4 regions of the Ruegeria sp. AO1 genome follow, and region 3 is predicted to be linked to each of the others. Evidence: riboswitches for the same ligand, from Rfam matches in the RefSeq annotation. Region 3 holds a riboswitch; each other region holds the start of a gene.
The links. Region 3 has a riboswitch for cobalamin ahead of ACR3FB_RS12615 (DUF4198 domain-containing protein). Riboswitches for the same ligand answer to the same signal wherever they lie in the genome.

Region 1 (4,207 bases), 2.1 Mb from region 3:
GTTGGCAAAACAACGCTCGCCAACGGAATGACCGGTCAGGATCAGGCAACTGCGGCAATCCGCGAGGATGATGCGCGAGGCCGCCACACCACGACGTCTCGCGCCTTACATCCGATGCAAAATGGCGGTTGGCTGGTCGACACCCCCGGCATGCGCGCCCTGCGCCTGCTCGACGCGCAGGACGGGGTGGACGAAGTGTTCTCGGACATTCTGGAGCTGGCCCAAACCTGCCGGTTCTCGGATTGCCAGCATGAGGCCGAGCCCGGTTGCGCTGTGCAGGCGGCGATTGAAGCAGGCACACTGGATGCAGATCGGTTGGAACGCTGGCGCAAGCTGAGGCGCGAGGATCAGCGCAACTCTGAGACCGTGGCCGAGGCGCGGGCACGCGACAAGGCTTTCGGCAAGATGGTCCGATCTGCGATGCACGGAAAATCCGCGCGGCGCGGCAATTGAAACACGGGCTGAAAAAGGGGCGTCGGTCCGCCGGCGCCCCCCATCAAGCGATCAATCGTGGCCAGAGCACCGCATTTCGGCGGGCAAACACACCGATATGGCCGATCTCCCGAACACCAAACTCTTCCGGTGACAACAGGTGACGGCGTGCTTTTGGACCATAAAGCTCGGCCAACCGCCAAACGGCAGCTTCTGGGACCATCTCATCATCTGTGAAGGCAAAAAGGTCGACGGGAACGTCAGCATCCTGCCACGTAGCTTGCGGCAGTGTGTCTCCGATCTCGGGCAGATAGCTTTGCGGCGCGGTGCACCATTTGCGCCATTGCCAATAGACCTTAGGCGGTAGGTCTGTTCCAAACCCAAGTGCCTTGCCCGGCAAATACCCCAGGCCGCTCACGACCAGAGGCACATGCCCATACCAGAACAACCCGGCCAGAGCGCGGTACGGCCAAGGATGATCGCCCAACTTCACAAGGCCAGAACAGACGCAGATCATGCGATCAATCTTGTCGATATCCGGCTGCACTGGCCCCAGCATCCCTCCAAGCGAATGACCAACAGACCATTGCTGCGACAGCGGGAACCGTCGGCGCATCTCGGCCCGCGCGGCGGGCATGTCCTGCAACGCCCAATCCGCCATCGAGATCTTCGACCGACGCTGTGGCCCCGATTTCGAATGACCGAATTCCCGGTAGTCATAGATCAGACAGGCGATATCCCGATCCGACGCCAACCACTGTGCGAAATGCTTGTAGTAGTCACGCAGAACTCCCGTCGCGCTGTTGACCACCACTACGGTTTCGGGCTGCGCCACGGGCCGGTAGATCCGCCCGGACAGGGCGCCATCCCCCACCGGGATCTGAACATCTTCGATCAGCACTGTATGGTTTGAATCCAACATGGGTATCCTCGGCGGAAAACTGAACTGATGAGTTCATATTGCAACTTGACCCCAGACAGCCCATGCAAGTCAACTGCGATCCCGCTTGACCACGCGTCCACTTCGCGGCTCGGCTTTCCGCAACGCAGAAAGTTCAACTTGACTCAGAATGGTTATGAACGCTAGCGATGGTTCGATGGTTCTCGGCTTTCACAAGACGTCGGGATGAAAAGGGAACACGGTGCGGTTTTCCCCGGCTTGATCGGGTCAAACCAAGTCCGCGACTGCCCCCGCAACTGTAAGCGGTGAGCGATGTCGAAAAGCCACTGGCCGAAAGGCCGGGAAGGTCGGCAGAGCAGTGACCCGCAAGTCAGGAGACCTGCCATCGTCAACATAACCCAAACTCGGGCGGGGTGTCCGGGCAGGCCGTGACAGACCCTATCTGCCCCACCTGATCCCAGCACCAGTCCACCGCGCGGAGGGCGCAGGATGATCTGGAAGACGAAGACACATAGGTTCTCAGCAACCATCTGCCAACATACCGGCAAGACTTGCCCTGCATTGGCACGGCTGGCGCGTTCGATGGTTGACGCACTGGACCAAGCCGGTCCGGCGACCACATCGGATTTCGCAATCGAAGGCAGCAGCGACCTGACCCATTGCACGGACGGCTGCCACGCCCGGTTTCGGGCCAGCCAGTCTCGGGTGCGGGTCTATTGCGGAGCGGACCCTAATGCCGACAGCGAGACCCTCCATCGCTACGCCGACCTTATGTTCGGAACCGAAACGAGCAGCCTGCCTAGCGCAGCGATGACATCCCTGCCCTGCGCCATGCTCGAGGCATCAGTGATTGCGCCGCGCAAACCGGCCCCGGCGGAACTGCAACTGTCGGCTTAAGAATCCGCCAAAACTCGGGCGGGCAAGATGGCCCAGTGCTTCTGCGCATCGGTTTCGACTGCGCAGGGGCGCAGCTTGCGCAACCGGTCCAGCGCTTGGATTGGAGCCTCACCGCATTCGATCATCAATCTCAGCACAACCATGCCAGAGCGACCGCATCCGCCCTGACAATGGACAAGCACGCGCCCTCCGCCAGACAAAGCCTGACGCGCCGCGGCACTGACATCGGGCCATTGCGCATCAACCTCTGACGGTGGCACGCCGAAATCCTGAATCGGCAAGTGCACCCAGCGGCTGGCGCGACCCTGAACGTCGCGGCCAAAATCGCGGGCTCCGAACTGGACCAGCTCGGCCTCGGTTGTCATCGACAACACGAGGCCCGGCTTCCAATCTCCGATCGTTTCAAGGTCGCCTGCATAGTCGCCGCCCTTTCCCGGCATCGACGTCAGGGCAAGTGTGCCCCCGCCCACTTGCAAAGCATGAATGACCAAATTCGTCATGACAGCATCCCCCCGGAAGCGTTGATCCTGACTTTAATGCGTTTCGGGTTTTATCTGAATCACCCTGCGACACGAATGTCCCGAGAACGCCGCAGGCGTGGCAGGGTATTCGTGTCTCAAGTTAAACCCGAAACGCTCTAGGCTTGAGTCACAATCCGCAGAGTGTACCCCTGACGCGCCGGTTTCCAAAACAAAATCGTTCTTCAACTCATGTGGACGCGGGCGGCGCAGGCCTCTACGCTGCGGTGACGTCCCGAATCCGCCAGAGCAGACATGACCGACTCAGACAGCCCCGCCTATCAGGTTCTCGCCCGCAAATATCGCCCGGAAACCTTTGCCGATCTGGTGGGTCAAGATGCGATGGTCCGCACGCTGAAAAACGCGTTCGAGGCGGACCGCATCGCGCAAGCCTTTGTCATGACGGGCATTCGTGGAACCGGCAAAACCACGACCGCGCGGATCATTGCGAAAGGCATGAACTGTATCGGACCGGACGGAAATGGCGGCCCCACGACCGAACCTTGCGGCCAATGTGAACACTGCGTTGCCATCATGGAAGGTCGCCATGTCGACGTGATGGAGATGGACGCCGCCAGCCGCACCGGCGTCAATGATATTCGCGAGATCATCGACAGTGTCCGCTACCGCGCTGCCTCGGCCCGCTACAAGATCTACATCATCGATGAAGTCCACATGCTGTCGACCAGCGCCTTCAACGCGCTGCTCAAGACGCTCGAGGAGCCGCCGGCGCATGTGAAGTTCATCTTCGCCACAACCGAAATTCGCAAGGTTCCCGTCACGGTTCTGTCGCGCTGCCAGCGCTTCGACCTGCGCCGGATCGAACCCGAGGATATGATCGGCCTGCTGCGCAAGATCGCCTCGGCGGAGAGTGCTGAGATTGCCGAAGACGCCTTGGCGCTGATCACCCGTGCTGCCGAGGGATCTGCTCGCGACGCGACCTCATTGCTCGATCAGGCGATCTCGCACGGGGCCGGAGAGACGACGGCAGATCAGGTACGCGCGATGCTAGGCCTGGCGGATCGTGGCCGGGTTCTGGACCTCATGGACATGGTCCTGCGGGGCGATGCGGCAGGGGCGCTGACCGAGCTTGGTGGCCAATATGCCGAAGGGGCTGATCCACTAGCCGTGCTGCGTGATCTGGCCGAAATCACTCATTGGGTTTCGGTCGTGAAGATCACTCCGGACGCAGCCGAAGACCCTACTGTTTCCCCGGATGAACGCGCCCGGGGCCAGCAGATGGCTGAGGCCCTTCCCATGCGGGTACTGACTCGGATGTGGCAGATGCTGTTGAAAGCGCTTGAGGAAGTTTCAGCCGCCCCCAACGCCATGATGGCTGCCGAAATGGCTGTGATCCGCCTGACTCACGTGGCCGACTTACCCAGCCCGGAAGAGCTGATCAAACGGCTGCAGGATACGCCTCCGCCCCCCAACGGCGGCCCAGGCGGCGGGACGCCAA
Region 2 (4,207 bases), 1.6 Mb from region 3:
ATGCAATAATCAACGTGCTGCGCTTCTATGAGGCCCCCAACGCCATCATCTTTTGCAACACCCGCGCCATGGTCAGCCGCCTAACGGCGCGGCTGTCGAATCGTGGATTCTCGGTCGTGGCCCTGTCCGGAGAGCTGACGCAGAGCGAACGTTCGAACGCGCTGCAAGCCATGCGCGACGGGCGCGCCCGCGTTTGTGTGGCGACCGATGTAGCCGCGCGCGGGATCGACCTGCCGAACCTTGATCTGGTGATCCATTCAGAACTGCCGAACAGCCATGAAACGCTGTTGCACCGCTCGGGCCGAACCGGACGCGCCGGACGGAAAGGCGTCAGCGCGCTGATCGTGCCGCCCGCGTCGTTCAAAAAGGCGCAACGCCTGCTGAAATTCGCCAAGCTGACTGCCGATTGGGGGTCTGCGCCCTCGGCCGATGAGGTTCAGGCGCAGGACATGCAGCGGATGTTCAGCTCGGACGACTGGACCGTGGATGTGACCGAGGGCGAAAGTGCGCTCGTCGACGATCTGGTCTCGCGCTTTTCACCGCAGCAACTGGCGGCGGCCTATCTGCGTCAATACGGGCGCAAACACTCCGCCCCGGAGGAACTGAGCGACGCACAAGATACCGCGCCAAAGCCGAACGTTCCCTTCGGCCCAAGCGTGTGGTTTTCGCTGTCGGAGGGTCACAACGAAAACGCCTCACCCCGCTATCTGCTGCCCATGTTGTGCAAGGCGGGGAAGATCACCAAGACCGATATCGGTGCGATCCGCATTGCTGACACCGAAAGCTATATCGAGATTCGCGAAAGCAGCGTTGAAGGTTTCCTGAAGGCCATTGGCCCCGAGATGACGGTCGAAGGTACCAAGACCCTGGTGCAACTGGACGCACCGCCCGCCCTTTCCGGTGGTGGCCGCAAAGGTCCCAAGCGCGACTTCAAAGGCAAGAAGCGCCGCGAACGCCCGGCCCGCGCGGCTGAGCCTCAGCCCGCAAAACCACGCCGCAAACCTGCCGAGAAACCCAAGCTAGAGACGCGGCCCAAACGGGATGAGGCCCCCTCGGGCGATCAGCACAAGAAACCTGCGCGCCGTCCGAAAGGCCCGCCTCCGCCCAAAGGCAAGCCAAGCAGCAAGAAAAACCGCGCACGTGCGGCTGCGATGAAGGGTGGCAACGCGATGCCCAAGCGGAAAAAGTAAACCGCCTTAGCGCACGCGGCAGGTTGTGCAAGCGAAGAAATTTATTTTCTTCGCCACACCATATATTGACAACACGCCACCACCAACCCCAATATGGTGTTGCTTCGGTTCTTTCGATTCCTGTTGAAAGCTAAGAGGGAAACCGGTGAAAAACCGGCGCTGCCCCCGCAACTGTAAGCGGAGAGTTCGGCTGAATACGCCACTGAAAGCGTGCTTTTGGGAAGGTCAGTCCGAACGTCAATCCGCGAGCCAGGAGACCTGCCGCAAGCAAAGAAAGAGAACCGCGAACGGAGGGTTCGGGGGCGTGTTCAGGGGTCATTTTGCCCGCAGCGTCCTCGGCATTCATTAAAAGGACAGAGGACGACATGAGCATTACCGTATATTCCAAACCCGCATGCGTACAATGCACCGCCACCACCCGCGCGCTGGATGCAAAAGGCATCACATATGACGTCATCGACCTGACCCAGGACGACAGCGCCATGACCCACGTGACCGAGCTGGGTTATCGTCAGGCTCCTGTCGTTGTGGCGGGCAGTGATCACTGGTCGGGGTTCCGCCCGGACATGATCGCCCAACTGGCCTGATCCATGGCCGCGCCGATCCCGGCGCTGGTCTATTTTTCATCGAAATCCGGAAACACCCACCGCTTTGTCTCGCGGCTGGGCCTGACCTCTTTCCGCATTCCGAATGGAATGGACCCGCTGCCCGACGCCGGACACCCCTATGTGCTGATCAGCCCCACCTATGCAGATGGCGAAGGACGCGGGGCGGTTCCGAAACAGGTGATCCGGTTCCTGAACGACCCGGACAGACGCGCCGGGATCGTTGGAGTGATCGGCACAGGCAATCGTAATTTTGGTGCGACCTACGCTTTGGCCGGTCGCATCATCGCCCAGAAATGCAACGTACCGCTGCTCTACACGTTTGAGTTGGCCGGAACAGAGACCGACATCGCCCGCGTCCGCGCCGGGCTGGAAAAACTAGGGAGACACCTATGCTCGACAGCAGCGTAAACGAGCAGGACTATCACGCATTGAACGCGATGCTGAACCTCTACGATGGTGAGGGTAAGATCCGCTTCGATGCCGACCGTATGGCCGCGCGGCAGTATTTCCTGCAGCACGTCAACCAGAACACTGTGTTCTTCCACTCGCTGGATGAAAAGCTCGGGTATTTGGTGTCCGAAGGCTACTACGAAGAGGCCGTTCTGGACCAGTATTCCAAGAACTTCATGCGCAAGATCTGGGATGCGGCCTATGCCAAGAAATTTCGGTTCCCGACCTTTCTAGGCGCATTTAAGTATTACACCTCATACACGCTGAAAACCCGTGACGGGCAGCGGTTCCTGGAACGCTATGAGGACCGCGTCGTCATGACCGCGCTGGCGCTGGCGCGCGGCGATGAGGCGCTGGCCCTGTCCTTCATGGAGGAAATCCTCGACGGTCGCTTCCAACCCGCCACGCCTACCTTCCTGAACGCGGGCAAAGCCTCACGCGGCGAGCTGATCTCGTGCTTCCTGCTGCGGCTTGAGGACAACATGGAAAGCATCGGGCGCGGCATCAACTCGGCCCTGCAACTGTCTAAGCGCGGCGGAGGTGTGGCGCTGCTCCTGACCAACATCCGCGAGCACGGCGCGCCGATTAAGGGCATTGAGAACCAATCCTCGGGCGTGATCCCGGTGATGAAACTGCTGGAGGACAGCTTCTCCTACGCCAATCAGCTTGGCGCGCGGCAAGGTGCGGGTGCGGTGTATCTGAACGCGCACCACCCGGACATCATGCGCTTCCTCGACACCAAGCGCGAAAACGCGGATGAGAAGATCCGTATCAAAACGCTGAGCCTTGGCGTGGTGATCCCTGACATCACTTTCGAGCTGGCGAAGAAAAACGCCGATATGTATCTGTTCTCGCCCCATGACGTGGAAAAGGTCTATGGCGTGCCGTTCTCGGAAATCTCGGTGACCGAGAAATATCACGAGATGGTCGATGACAAGCGCATCCGGAAATCCAAGGTCAATGCGCGTGAATTCTTCCAGACCATTGCCGAGATCCAGTTCGAATCCGGCTATCCCTACGTGATGTTCGAAGACACGGTGAACCGGATGAACCCCATTGCGGGCCGGATCAACATGTCAAACCTGTGCTCCGAGATTTTGCAGGTCAATGAGGCGTCGGAATTCAACGATGACCTCAGCTATGCGCATCTCGGCACGGATATCTCTTGCAACCTCGGCTCGCTGAACATTGCCAAGACGATGGATGGCGGTGATCTGGGCCGTACTGTCGGCGCTGCGATCCGCGCGCTGACGGCGGTGTCCGAAATGTCAGCAATCGACTCGGTGCCGTCGGTACGTCGAGGCAATGATGAAAGCCACGCAATTGGTCTGGGGCAGATGAACCTGCACGGGTTCCTTGCCCGCGAACATATCCACTATGGCTCGCCTGAGGGGGTCGAGTTCACATCCGTGTACTTCGCAACCGTGGCGTATCACGCGATCCGCACCTCTTGCGATCTGGCGCAGGAACGCAACGCATCATTCAAGGGGTTCGAGAACTCCGACTACGCCTCGGGCACCTTTTTCGACAAATACACCACCCGTGACTGGCTGCCCGAAAGCGAGCGGGTGAAGGCTCTGTTCGATGGCATGACCCTGCCCACAAGCGACGACTGGGCAGCGTTGAAGGCAGATGTGATGAAACACGGCCTTTATAACCGCAACCTTCAGGCGGTGCCGCCGACCGGCTCGATCAGCTATATCAACAATTCGACCTCTTCGATCCATCCCATCGTCTCGAAGATCGAAATCCGTAAAGAGGGCAAGATCGGCCGCGTCTACTATCCGGCGGCTTTCATGAACAATGACAACCTCGAATACTACCGCGACGCCTATGAGATCGGCCCCGAGGCGCTGATCGACACATATGCCGCGGCCACCGAGCATGTGGATCAGGGCCTGTCTCTGACCCTGTTCTTCCCGGCCGAAGCCACGACCCGCGACATCAACCGCGCGCAGA
Region 3 (4,207 bases):
TTGACGCTGACCTATCAAGGCTCGAATCGTGTGGTTCCGAATTACAACGTGATGGGCGTTGCCAAAGCCGCGCTGGAATCGGCGACACGCTATCTGGCCAATGATCTCGGCCCCGAAGGCATCCGCGTGAACGCAATCTCGCCCGGTCCGATGAAGACGCTGGCCGGTGCTGCAATTGGCGGAGCGCGCAAGACCTACAAGTTCTGCGACCAGAACGCGCCGATGCGCTCGAACGCTACTCTGGAGGCCGTTGGTGGCACAGCGGTTTACCTGACCTCGGACGCGGGGGCTTGCACCTCGGGTGAGATCATCCGGGTGGACGGCGGTTTCCACGTGCTTGGAATGCCACAGCCGGATTTCATGTGACCACATCTTTCCCAGACGCCGCCAAGATTTGACCATCTTTCGGCGTCACGGATATGGGCATGAGCAAAACTGACCAGATCCTTGCCAGCAATACGCGTGGCACCCAGACCAAACGGAAAACGGGGTTCCTGAGCCCCCGCGCCCGTGTTCTGCTTTTGACGCTGACCACATTGCTGGTCTTGTTCGTGTTCCTCACGCAACCGCAGGTCCGCGCAGCGCTTGACGGGCTTTGGGGCTAATCCCCCAACCCTTCAGTTCACTGAGACAACCTCGATATCGAAAACCAGGTCCTGACCAGCCAGCGGGTGATTGGCGTCCAGCGTCACCGTGGCCTCGTTCGCTTCGACAACCGTAACAGGCAGCGCCTGACCGTCGGGGGTCTGCATCTGCAACTGGGTTCCAGGCTCTAGCGGGATGTCATCCGGAATACCCTCACGCGGGATGTCCTGCCGCATCGCCGGGTTGATCGGGCCATAAGCGTCGACACAGGCAATCTCGACCCGTTTCTTGTCGCCAACCGCCAGTCCTGGCATGGCACTGTCGAGGCCGGGGATGATCTGGCCCGAACCGACAACGAACTCCAGCGGATCGCGCCCGTCCGAGCTGTCAAAGACGGTGTCGTCCAGCAGCGTGCCGGTATAGTGGATGCGAACTGTGTCGCCTTGTTTGATCTCAGACATTGGGCCTCCGGGGCTTGTGGGGAATTGGGCGCCGAACACAAGCGCGCTACGCCGGAGTCTGACGCGGCGCAGGATGCATGCATCTGATTCTGATGTCCAGATTGCGTTGTAAGCGCGCGCATTCTCTTGTCGTCGCTTGCAAGCACGTCTTCGCTAAAAACAATACCCGGCTGGCAGAACAAGAACACCCGATCCTATCGACAGGATGTTATCGCTAAGGGTTGAAATAGAGATTGACCGGTAGTGGGAATCTCTGTCATCAGCGTCCTCATGTCCGGTTCCGGGTTCGCCCGGAGAAAAGGGAATGCGGTGCGGGGAATTCTGTTCCACCCAATGCCGCAACTGCCCCCGCAACTGTAGGCGGTGAGCAGGGCTGACACGCCACTGGGTTTCACCCGGGAAGGCCAGCCCCATGCTTTGACCCGCAAGTCAGGAGACCTGCCGGATTTGCACCCTCGGTAGGGGTGTGTCACCGATGCCGGGGTGTGCATTGGGCCGGTGCCCTCGTTTAGGGCTGATGGCTCCGTTCTCCCCGATGTCAAATAACAAAACGTGCCGGGGTTGGCACGAAGGGACGAGGGAAAGACCTTGTGAAGAAACTATTTTGCACGGCTACGGCTGCGCTGGCACTTCCAGCCATGGCGCATGCGCATTTTTTGCTGGAATACACCACGGACACGCTGATCGAGGCACCGGGCAATGTGCCGGTCAAGCTGATCTTCTGGCACCCGTTTGAGAACGGCCATGTCATGGATCTGGACAAGCCGCAGGAATTCTATGTGATCCACAATGGCGAAAAGACCGACCTGCTGGACACGCTGGAGCCCATCCGGTTTTCGAGCCCCGAAAACGAAGGCGCGGCCTTTCAGGGAACTGTTCCGGTCAAGCGTTCGGGCGACTACGTGATGGTCACTGTGCCTCAGCCCTATTACGAAGAGGCCGAGGACATCTATATCCAACAGATCACCAAGGCGTTCCTGAACCGCAACGAACTGCCGACCGACTGGATGAACCCCGCAGGTCTGGCGACCGAGATCGTGCCGCTGAACAAGCCCTACAACATCATCGCAGGCTCAACCTTCACTGGTCAGGTTCTGGCGAATGGCGAACCGGTTGCTGGCGCTGAGATCGAGATCGAGTACATGGCCGCCAAACCCAGCTTTGACAGCCAAGCCTCCTCCGAGCCGACCGTTTCGCCGATGCCGGGTGGCGCCGTTGTCGCCATTTCCGACGCCAATGGCTATTTCTCCTTCGGTGTCCCGAAAGCTGGCTACTGGGGCTTTGCTGCCCTCGGCGCTGGTCCTGAAACCGAACATGAAGGCAAAGAGTTGAGCCAAGACGCGGTGATCTGGATCCGCGCCTGGGACATGGAGTAACCCCAGATGCACATCGTCGACGGAGCCCTGTCCAACCCGGTCGTCATCGGCGGCGCTATTGCCGCCGCTGGTGGGGTGGCCATGGGCCTCAGGTCGCTGGATCTGGACCGTATCCCCACGGCTGGGGTGCTGGCGGCCAGTTTCTTTGTGGCCTCGCTGATCCACGTGCCGATCGGGCCGTCGTCGGTGCATCTGATCCTCAACGGTCTGGCCGGGCTTCTGCTCGGCTGGGCCGCCTTCCCGGCCCTGTTTGTGGGTCTGCTACTGCAAGCCGTTTTCTTTGGCTTCGGCGGGCTGACGGTGCTGGGGATCAATACGCTCAACATCGCCTGTCCGGCCGTTCTGGCGGGGCTATTGTTCCGACCCCTGATCGGACGCGGTTCGCCTGTTCATGGCGCGATCTGGGGCGGCATAGGCGGGGCCTTTGCCATTGCGGCCACCACTGTCATGGTGGGCATCTCACTGGCCCTGTCAGGGGACGAGTTCCTGCCCGCCGCCAAGCTGGTCTTCTTTGCCCATATCCCCGTGATGGTCATCGAGGCCGTTCTGACCGGATTTGCCGTCCTTCTGGCGCGAAAGGTCAAACCCGAGTTGTTTCTGACAAGGCCCGCCACATGAGACAGCTTGCCTTCATCTTGGCCCTATGCACGGCCCCTCTGCCCGCGCTGGCCCATAAGGTGATTGCCGGGGTCTTTGCATCCGGCGATGCGATCGAAGGGGAAATCGGCTTCTCCAACGGCACCATGGCGACCGATACCGAGGTTGTCGTGACCGATCCCAATGGGGTCGAGCTGGGCCGAGCCACGACCGATGCAGACGGGTTCTTCATCTACACGCCCACCACTGCCGTCGCCCATACCTTCTTTGCCGACCTTGGCGCCGGTCACGTGGCCGAGGTGACGATGCCCGCCGAGGACGTCGCCAAGATCATGGGCGTCGCCGTTCAGAACACGCCTGCAGCGTCGCCTACACCAACTCCCGCCTCAGAGGGCGTCACAGTGGCCTCCCTCAGCGATGAGGAACGTCAAGCCATCGCGGCAGCCGTGCGTGACGAAATACGCCCGCTGCGCCGGGAAATCGCCGCCTATCGCGAACATAACGACCTCCAGACCATTCTCGGCGGCATCGGATACATCTTTGGCCTGTTCGGGCTGGGCTTCTACCTCGCAGCGCGGAGGAAACTGGCAGGCTGATGGCACACGTACTGGGACCACAGGAACGGACGCTGGCCGAGGCTGGCACGGTCGGCCAACGGGGGTTGATCACCTCGCTTGATCCGCGTGTGCGCATCGTCATGTCCACTGTCTTTGCGGTCGTTGTGGTCTCCTTATCGTCCCTGCCCGCCCTTACGGCGGCGCTGATGGTCGCGCTGTCTCTGCTGGTGATATCCCGGCTACCTTGGCGCAAAACGCTCAAGCGGATGGCGATGATGGACAGTTTCATCATCTTCATGCTGGTCCTTTTGCCCTTCACCATGCCCGGGGACCCGATGTTTACCATCTCGGGGTTTCCGGCCAGCTGGCAGGGGTTCTGGAAAGCCCTGGAAATCGCGCTGACCGCAAATGCCGTGATTCTGGCCCTGATGGTTCTGGTCGGCACGATGGAACCTGTCACCTTGGGCCACGCCCTGCACCGGCTCCGCTGCCCGGAAACACTGGTGCATCTTCTGATGTTCACCATCCGCTACATCGACGTCCTGCATGAGGAATACCAACGCCTCCGCGCAGCCATGAAGGTCCGAAGCTTCCGCCCCGGTACCAACTGGCACACCTATCGCAGCTTTGG
Region 4 (4,207 bases), 1.8 Mb from region 3:
GCAGCGTGATCTGTGCGAGACCTTGATCAACGCGATTTGTCAGGTCGGTTTGAAGCCGGATTCGATCATGAAGGAATATGGGCCAAACCAATATGAGGTCGTCATCGGTCCTGAACTGGGGGTACGCGCAGCGGACGCGGCCATCATGGTACGCGAACTGACCTATGCGACTGCACAGGCCTATGGCGAGCGGGCGACCTATACCCCTATTCGTGATGTCGCGAGCGTTGGGAATGGGGTCCATATCCATATGAGCTTTGTTGACGATAGAGGCGCGCCGCTGACCTACGCCGAAGACGGGCCCTGCGGTATGTCGGACCTGACGAGTGCCTTCGCTGCTGGAGTTTTGAAATATCTGGATGCAATCCTGGCCCTGACTGCGCCTTCGGTGATCTCGTATGAGCGCCTGACACCGCATCGTTGGTCTGCGGCTTTCAACAATCTGGGTTTCCGCGATCGCGAGGCTTCCTTGCGGATTTGTCCTGTAACTGCAAAAGACCCGGCCTCGATCACGGGGCAGTTCAACATCGAATACCGCGCGGCGGATGCTGCAGCTTCGCCTCATCTGGCGCTTGCGGCGGTTGTCATGGCTGGGGCGCAAGGGATCGAAGAGGGGCTACCCGCGCCCATTCCAACCGAGGAAGATCTTTCGCTGTTGGACGTCGCAGAACTGAACCAAAGGGGGCTGGTGCGCTTGCCTCAGACCTTGGAAGACGCGCTAGACCGGTTCGTTTCCAACCCGGTTGTCACCGGTTGGTTCCCCAAAGGCTTCGCTGAGGTGTATCAAGCGCACAAGCAATCCGAGATCGCGACAACCGAACATCTGGACACAGACGCACGCTGCCGATTGTACGAAGAAACATATTGACCTGAGCGGCTGGTCTTGCCGAAGCTCGCCAAATGCGACATCTGGGGCGTCGGTCGGGTAGTTTCGCGCCGTATGACGCGGCGCAGGCTGTTTAGCTCAGGATAGGGATGGATCATGGACCGTTCAGAAACCGATGCCATCTTGAATGTGCATAGGCTGGCTTTTGGCGAAGCAGAAGGTGACGAAATCGCTCAACTCGCCGAAGATCTCCTTGAGTATCCGGAAACGATTTCAATCAGCGTAAGGCGTGAGGGGCAGATCGCGGGCAATGTCATGTTCACCCCGTTTGTCTTCCAGGATCACCCGGACGTTAAATGCTGTCTTCTGGCGCCCTGCGGTGTCTCGCCCGAGCATCAAGGTCTCGGTGTTGGCAGAGAGATGATGGAGACGAGCATCAACCACTTGAGATCCGTTGGAACAGACGCTGTCTTCGTGTTGGGCGTTCCGACTTTCTATCCCCGATTTGGGTTTGTCCCTACCGACAAAGAGACGCCATATCCGGACCTTCTGACGATCCCCGAGGCATGGATGGCGCTAGAGCTTACCGCAGGATATGTTGAAAAGCTGGGGGGCAAGACACTTGCGATTGCGCCCTTTATGCACTCGCATTTGTGGGACACATCGCAGCACGGGTGAATTCCGTTTTTTTGTTCTTGTCTCAAAACGCAGCCCTGTTTCAGGTTTCCATTTTTGCAGACCATGTCTGTTTTGTTTCTGGAAATGTCGCAAGGCTTTCAGCCACGAGTCCTTCTCCGAGTAGGTTGCGCGTGTGAGGTGCTGCTGTCTGATTCTCAGGTGGCAGAGAATTGGGAAGCCGGTGCAATTCCGGCGCTGCCCCCGCAACGGTAAGAAAGGTCAGGTTCGACAGGTGACCACTGGGACGAGGATCCCGGGAAGGTGTCGAAACCGGGCGTAAGCCCCTTTCAAGTCCGGAAACCAGCCTTGCATATATGTCAAACCGCGGGTGGCGGTGGGGGCACAGGTTTCGGACGTGATCCTCGCGCGGCTCCGGAATGGCCTCTGATGTCATCTGCCCAAGCGAAGCCGCGGGGCGCGGCAGGAGAGCCAGAAGTGAGCAACGTTCAAAGCCTGTTGGCGCGTCGAAACCCGGCCTATGCCCTTGAACAGGCATTCTATACAGATCCAGAGGTCTTTCAGACCGACCTTGAAGTCATCCACTACCGGGACTGGCTGTTCGCCATTCCGGCATGTGAGCTGGTGAAAACAGGCGACTATGTGACCTACAATGTAGGCGCATATCGCGTGATCATCGTGCGCGGTGCGGACAACCAGATCCGGGCCTTCCACAACACCTGCCGCCATCGCGGGTCGATCATCTGCAAAGCGGCCAAGGGGAACTCGCCCAAACTGGTTTGCCCCTATCACCAGTGGACCTATGAGCTTGATGGTTCATTGCTGTGGGCCCGCGACATGGGGCCGGATTTCGACCCCAAACAACACGGGCTGAAAACCGTTCACTGCCGGGAATTGGCCGGGCTGGTCTATATCTGTCTTGCAGATGAAGCGCCTGATTTCGACACATTCGCCAACAAGGCGCGTCCCTATCTGGAGTCGCATGATCTGAGCAACGCCAAGGTCGCTTTTGAAAGCACGATCATCGAGAACGGCAACTGGAAGCTCGTTTGGGAAAACAACCGCGAGTGCTATCACTGCGGCGGCAACCACCCTTCGCTGTGCCGGACCTTCCCTGATGATCCCTCGGTGACCGGTATCGAAGGGGGTGAAACCCCGGCCTTCATGCAAACTCACTTCGACCGGTGTGAGGCCGCAGGCATGCCGTCTCAGTTCTATCTGCATGATGACGGGCAATACCGTCTGGCGCGGATGCCGCTGAAGGAAGGGGCGGAAAGCTATACTCTGGACGGCAAATCCGCTGTACGCCGCTTTCTGGGCCGTTCGCCCTTTGCGGATGCGGGGACGTTGTTGAAGTTCCACTATCCCAGCACATGGAACCACTTCCTGGCTGATCATTCGATTGTTTTCCGCGTCACTCCGGTCAGCCCGACCGAGACCGAAGTCACCACGAAATGGCTGGTCAACAAGGATGCGGTTGAAGGGGTCGACTATGACGTCAAGCGCCTGACCGAAGTTTGGATGGCCACCAATGACGAAGATCGCCGCGTGGTAGAAGACAACCAGATGGGCATCAACAGCCCGGCCTATGTGCCGGGGCCGTATTCGGGGATCCAGGAATCCGGTGTTCTGCAATTCACCGATTGGTATTGCAGCACCCTGGCGCGCCACCTGGCACCTAACACGATGGCGGCGGAGTGACGGAGATGAAAGATCTGAACGCTGTTGCCTCGATCTGGCAGGATGACGAGACGCTGGAATGCGTCTCGGTCGTGCCCGAAACGCCAAACACCGCGAGCTTTACGTTTCGCGCCCCTTCGGGGGCGTTGTTTGCCTACCATCCGGGTCAGTTCCTGACGCTGGAAATTCCGGCACCGGGGCAGCCGGGGGGCGTTGTGCATCGGACCTATACGATCTCGTCATCCCCATCGCGTCCACGGTCCATCACGATCACGGCTAAGGCGCAGCCGGACAGTATCGGCACGCGTTGGATGCTGGACAATCTGCAGCCGGGTATGCGGATGCGGGCGATTGGCCCGGCGGGTCTGTTCACCAATGCTGAAAGCGTTGCCCCCAAATATCTGTTCATCTCGGCGGGCTCGGGCATCACGCCGATGATGTCCATGACGACCTGTATGTGGGATGAAGGCCGCGATCTGGATGTCGTCTTCATCAACTGCGCCAAGCGTCCGTCCGAGATCATCTTCCGCCAACGGTTGGAGCAGATGGCAAGCCGGACGCCGGGTCTGGATCTGAAGTTTGTTGTGGAGAAAGCGGATCGCTACAGTCCCTGGACCGGCTACCAGGGTCAGTTCAACCAGCTGATGTTGGGCCTGATGGCCCCAGACTATCTGGATCGCGAGGTCTATTGCTGCGGTCCGGAGCCGTTCATGCAAGCTGTTAGGGACGCTCTGTCGGGTCTTGGCTTTGACATGGACAACTACCATCAGGAGAGCTTTGGTGCCCCGGTTGAGACCGAAGCAGATCAACCCGATCTGTACGACGTCATCCCCGACGATGACAGCGCCGCCGAGATCGTTTTTGCGAGTTCGGGCGTCACTGCCAAGGTTGCCGAGACGGATACGGTTCTGGCTGCGGCACGCGCGGTCGGGTTGAACATTGCCTCGGGCTGTACGTTTGGCGTTTGCGGCACCTGTAAGGTCAAAAAGACCTCGGGTGAAGTTCACATGGTACACAATGGCGGTATCTCCGAGGATGACATAGCAGCAGGCTACATTCTGGCGT

Region 1: linked by a shared signal. The riboswitch ahead of ACR3FB_RS02210 (hypothetical protein) and the one ahead of ACR3FB_RS12615 (DUF4198 domain-containing protein) in region 3 are both predicted to bind cobalamin.
Region 2: linked by a shared signal. The riboswitch ahead of nrdH (glutaredoxin-like protein NrdH) and the one ahead of ACR3FB_RS12615 (DUF4198 domain-containing protein) in region 3 are both predicted to bind cobalamin.
Region 4: linked by a shared signal. The riboswitch ahead of ACR3FB_RS03630 (aromatic ring-hydroxylating oxygenase subunit alpha) and the one ahead of ACR3FB_RS12615 (DUF4198 domain-containing protein) in region 3 are both predicted to bind cobalamin.

Annotation. Positions count from the first base shown of each region.
Region 1 is NZ_JBQFJC010000001.1:444,952-449,158, reverse strand. Features, by position in the region: gene rsgA (ribosome small subunit-dependent GTPase A) at 1-453, shown strand, start outside; gene ACR3FB_RS02215 (alpha/beta hydrolase family protein) at 497-1,354, opposite strand; cobalamin riboswitch at 1,515-1,734, shown strand; gene ACR3FB_RS02210 (hypothetical protein) at 1,823-2,230, shown strand; gene ACR3FB_RS02205 (protein-tyrosine phosphatase family protein) at 2,227-2,730, opposite strand; gene ACR3FB_RS02200 (DNA polymerase III subunit gamma/tau) at 3,004-4,207, shown strand, end outside.
Region 2 is NZ_JBQFJC010000001.1:909,440-913,646, reverse strand. Features, by position in the region: gene ACR3FB_RS04440 (DEAD/DEAH box helicase) at 1-1,190, shown strand, start outside; cobalamin riboswitch at 1,279-1,470, shown strand; gene nrdH (glutaredoxin-like protein NrdH) at 1,556-1,777, shown strand; gene nrdI (class Ib ribonucleoside-diphosphate reductase assembly flavoprotein NrdI) at 1,793-2,206, shown strand; gene nrdE (class 1b ribonucleoside-diphosphate reductase subunit alpha) at 2,188-4,207, shown strand, end outside.
Region 3 is NZ_JBQFJC010000001.1:2,555,469-2,559,675, forward strand. Features, by position in the region: gene ACR3FB_RS12600 (enoyl-ACP reductase FabI) at 1-366, shown strand, start outside; gene ACR3FB_RS12605 (hypothetical protein) at 426-605, shown strand; gene ACR3FB_RS12610 (FKBP-type peptidyl-prolyl cis-trans isomerase) at 618-1,046, opposite strand; cobalamin riboswitch at 1,305-1,506, shown strand; gene ACR3FB_RS12615 (DUF4198 domain-containing protein) at 1,637-2,422, shown strand; gene cbiM (cobalt transporter CbiM) at 2,429-3,040, shown strand; gene ACR3FB_RS12625 (cobalt ABC transporter permease) at 3,037-3,615, shown strand; gene cbiQ (cobalt ECF transporter T component CbiQ) at 3,615-4,207, shown strand, end outside.
Region 4 is NZ_JBQFJC010000001.1:756,047-760,253, forward strand. Features, by position in the region: gene ACR3FB_RS03620 (type I glutamate--ammonia ligase) at 1-868, shown strand, start outside; gene ACR3FB_RS03625 (GNAT family N-acetyltransferase) at 983-1,504, shown strand; cobalamin riboswitch at 1,624-1,827, shown strand; gene ACR3FB_RS03630 (aromatic ring-hydroxylating oxygenase subunit alpha) at 1,892-3,163, shown strand; gene ACR3FB_RS03635 (FAD-binding oxidoreductase) at 3,169-4,207, shown strand, end outside.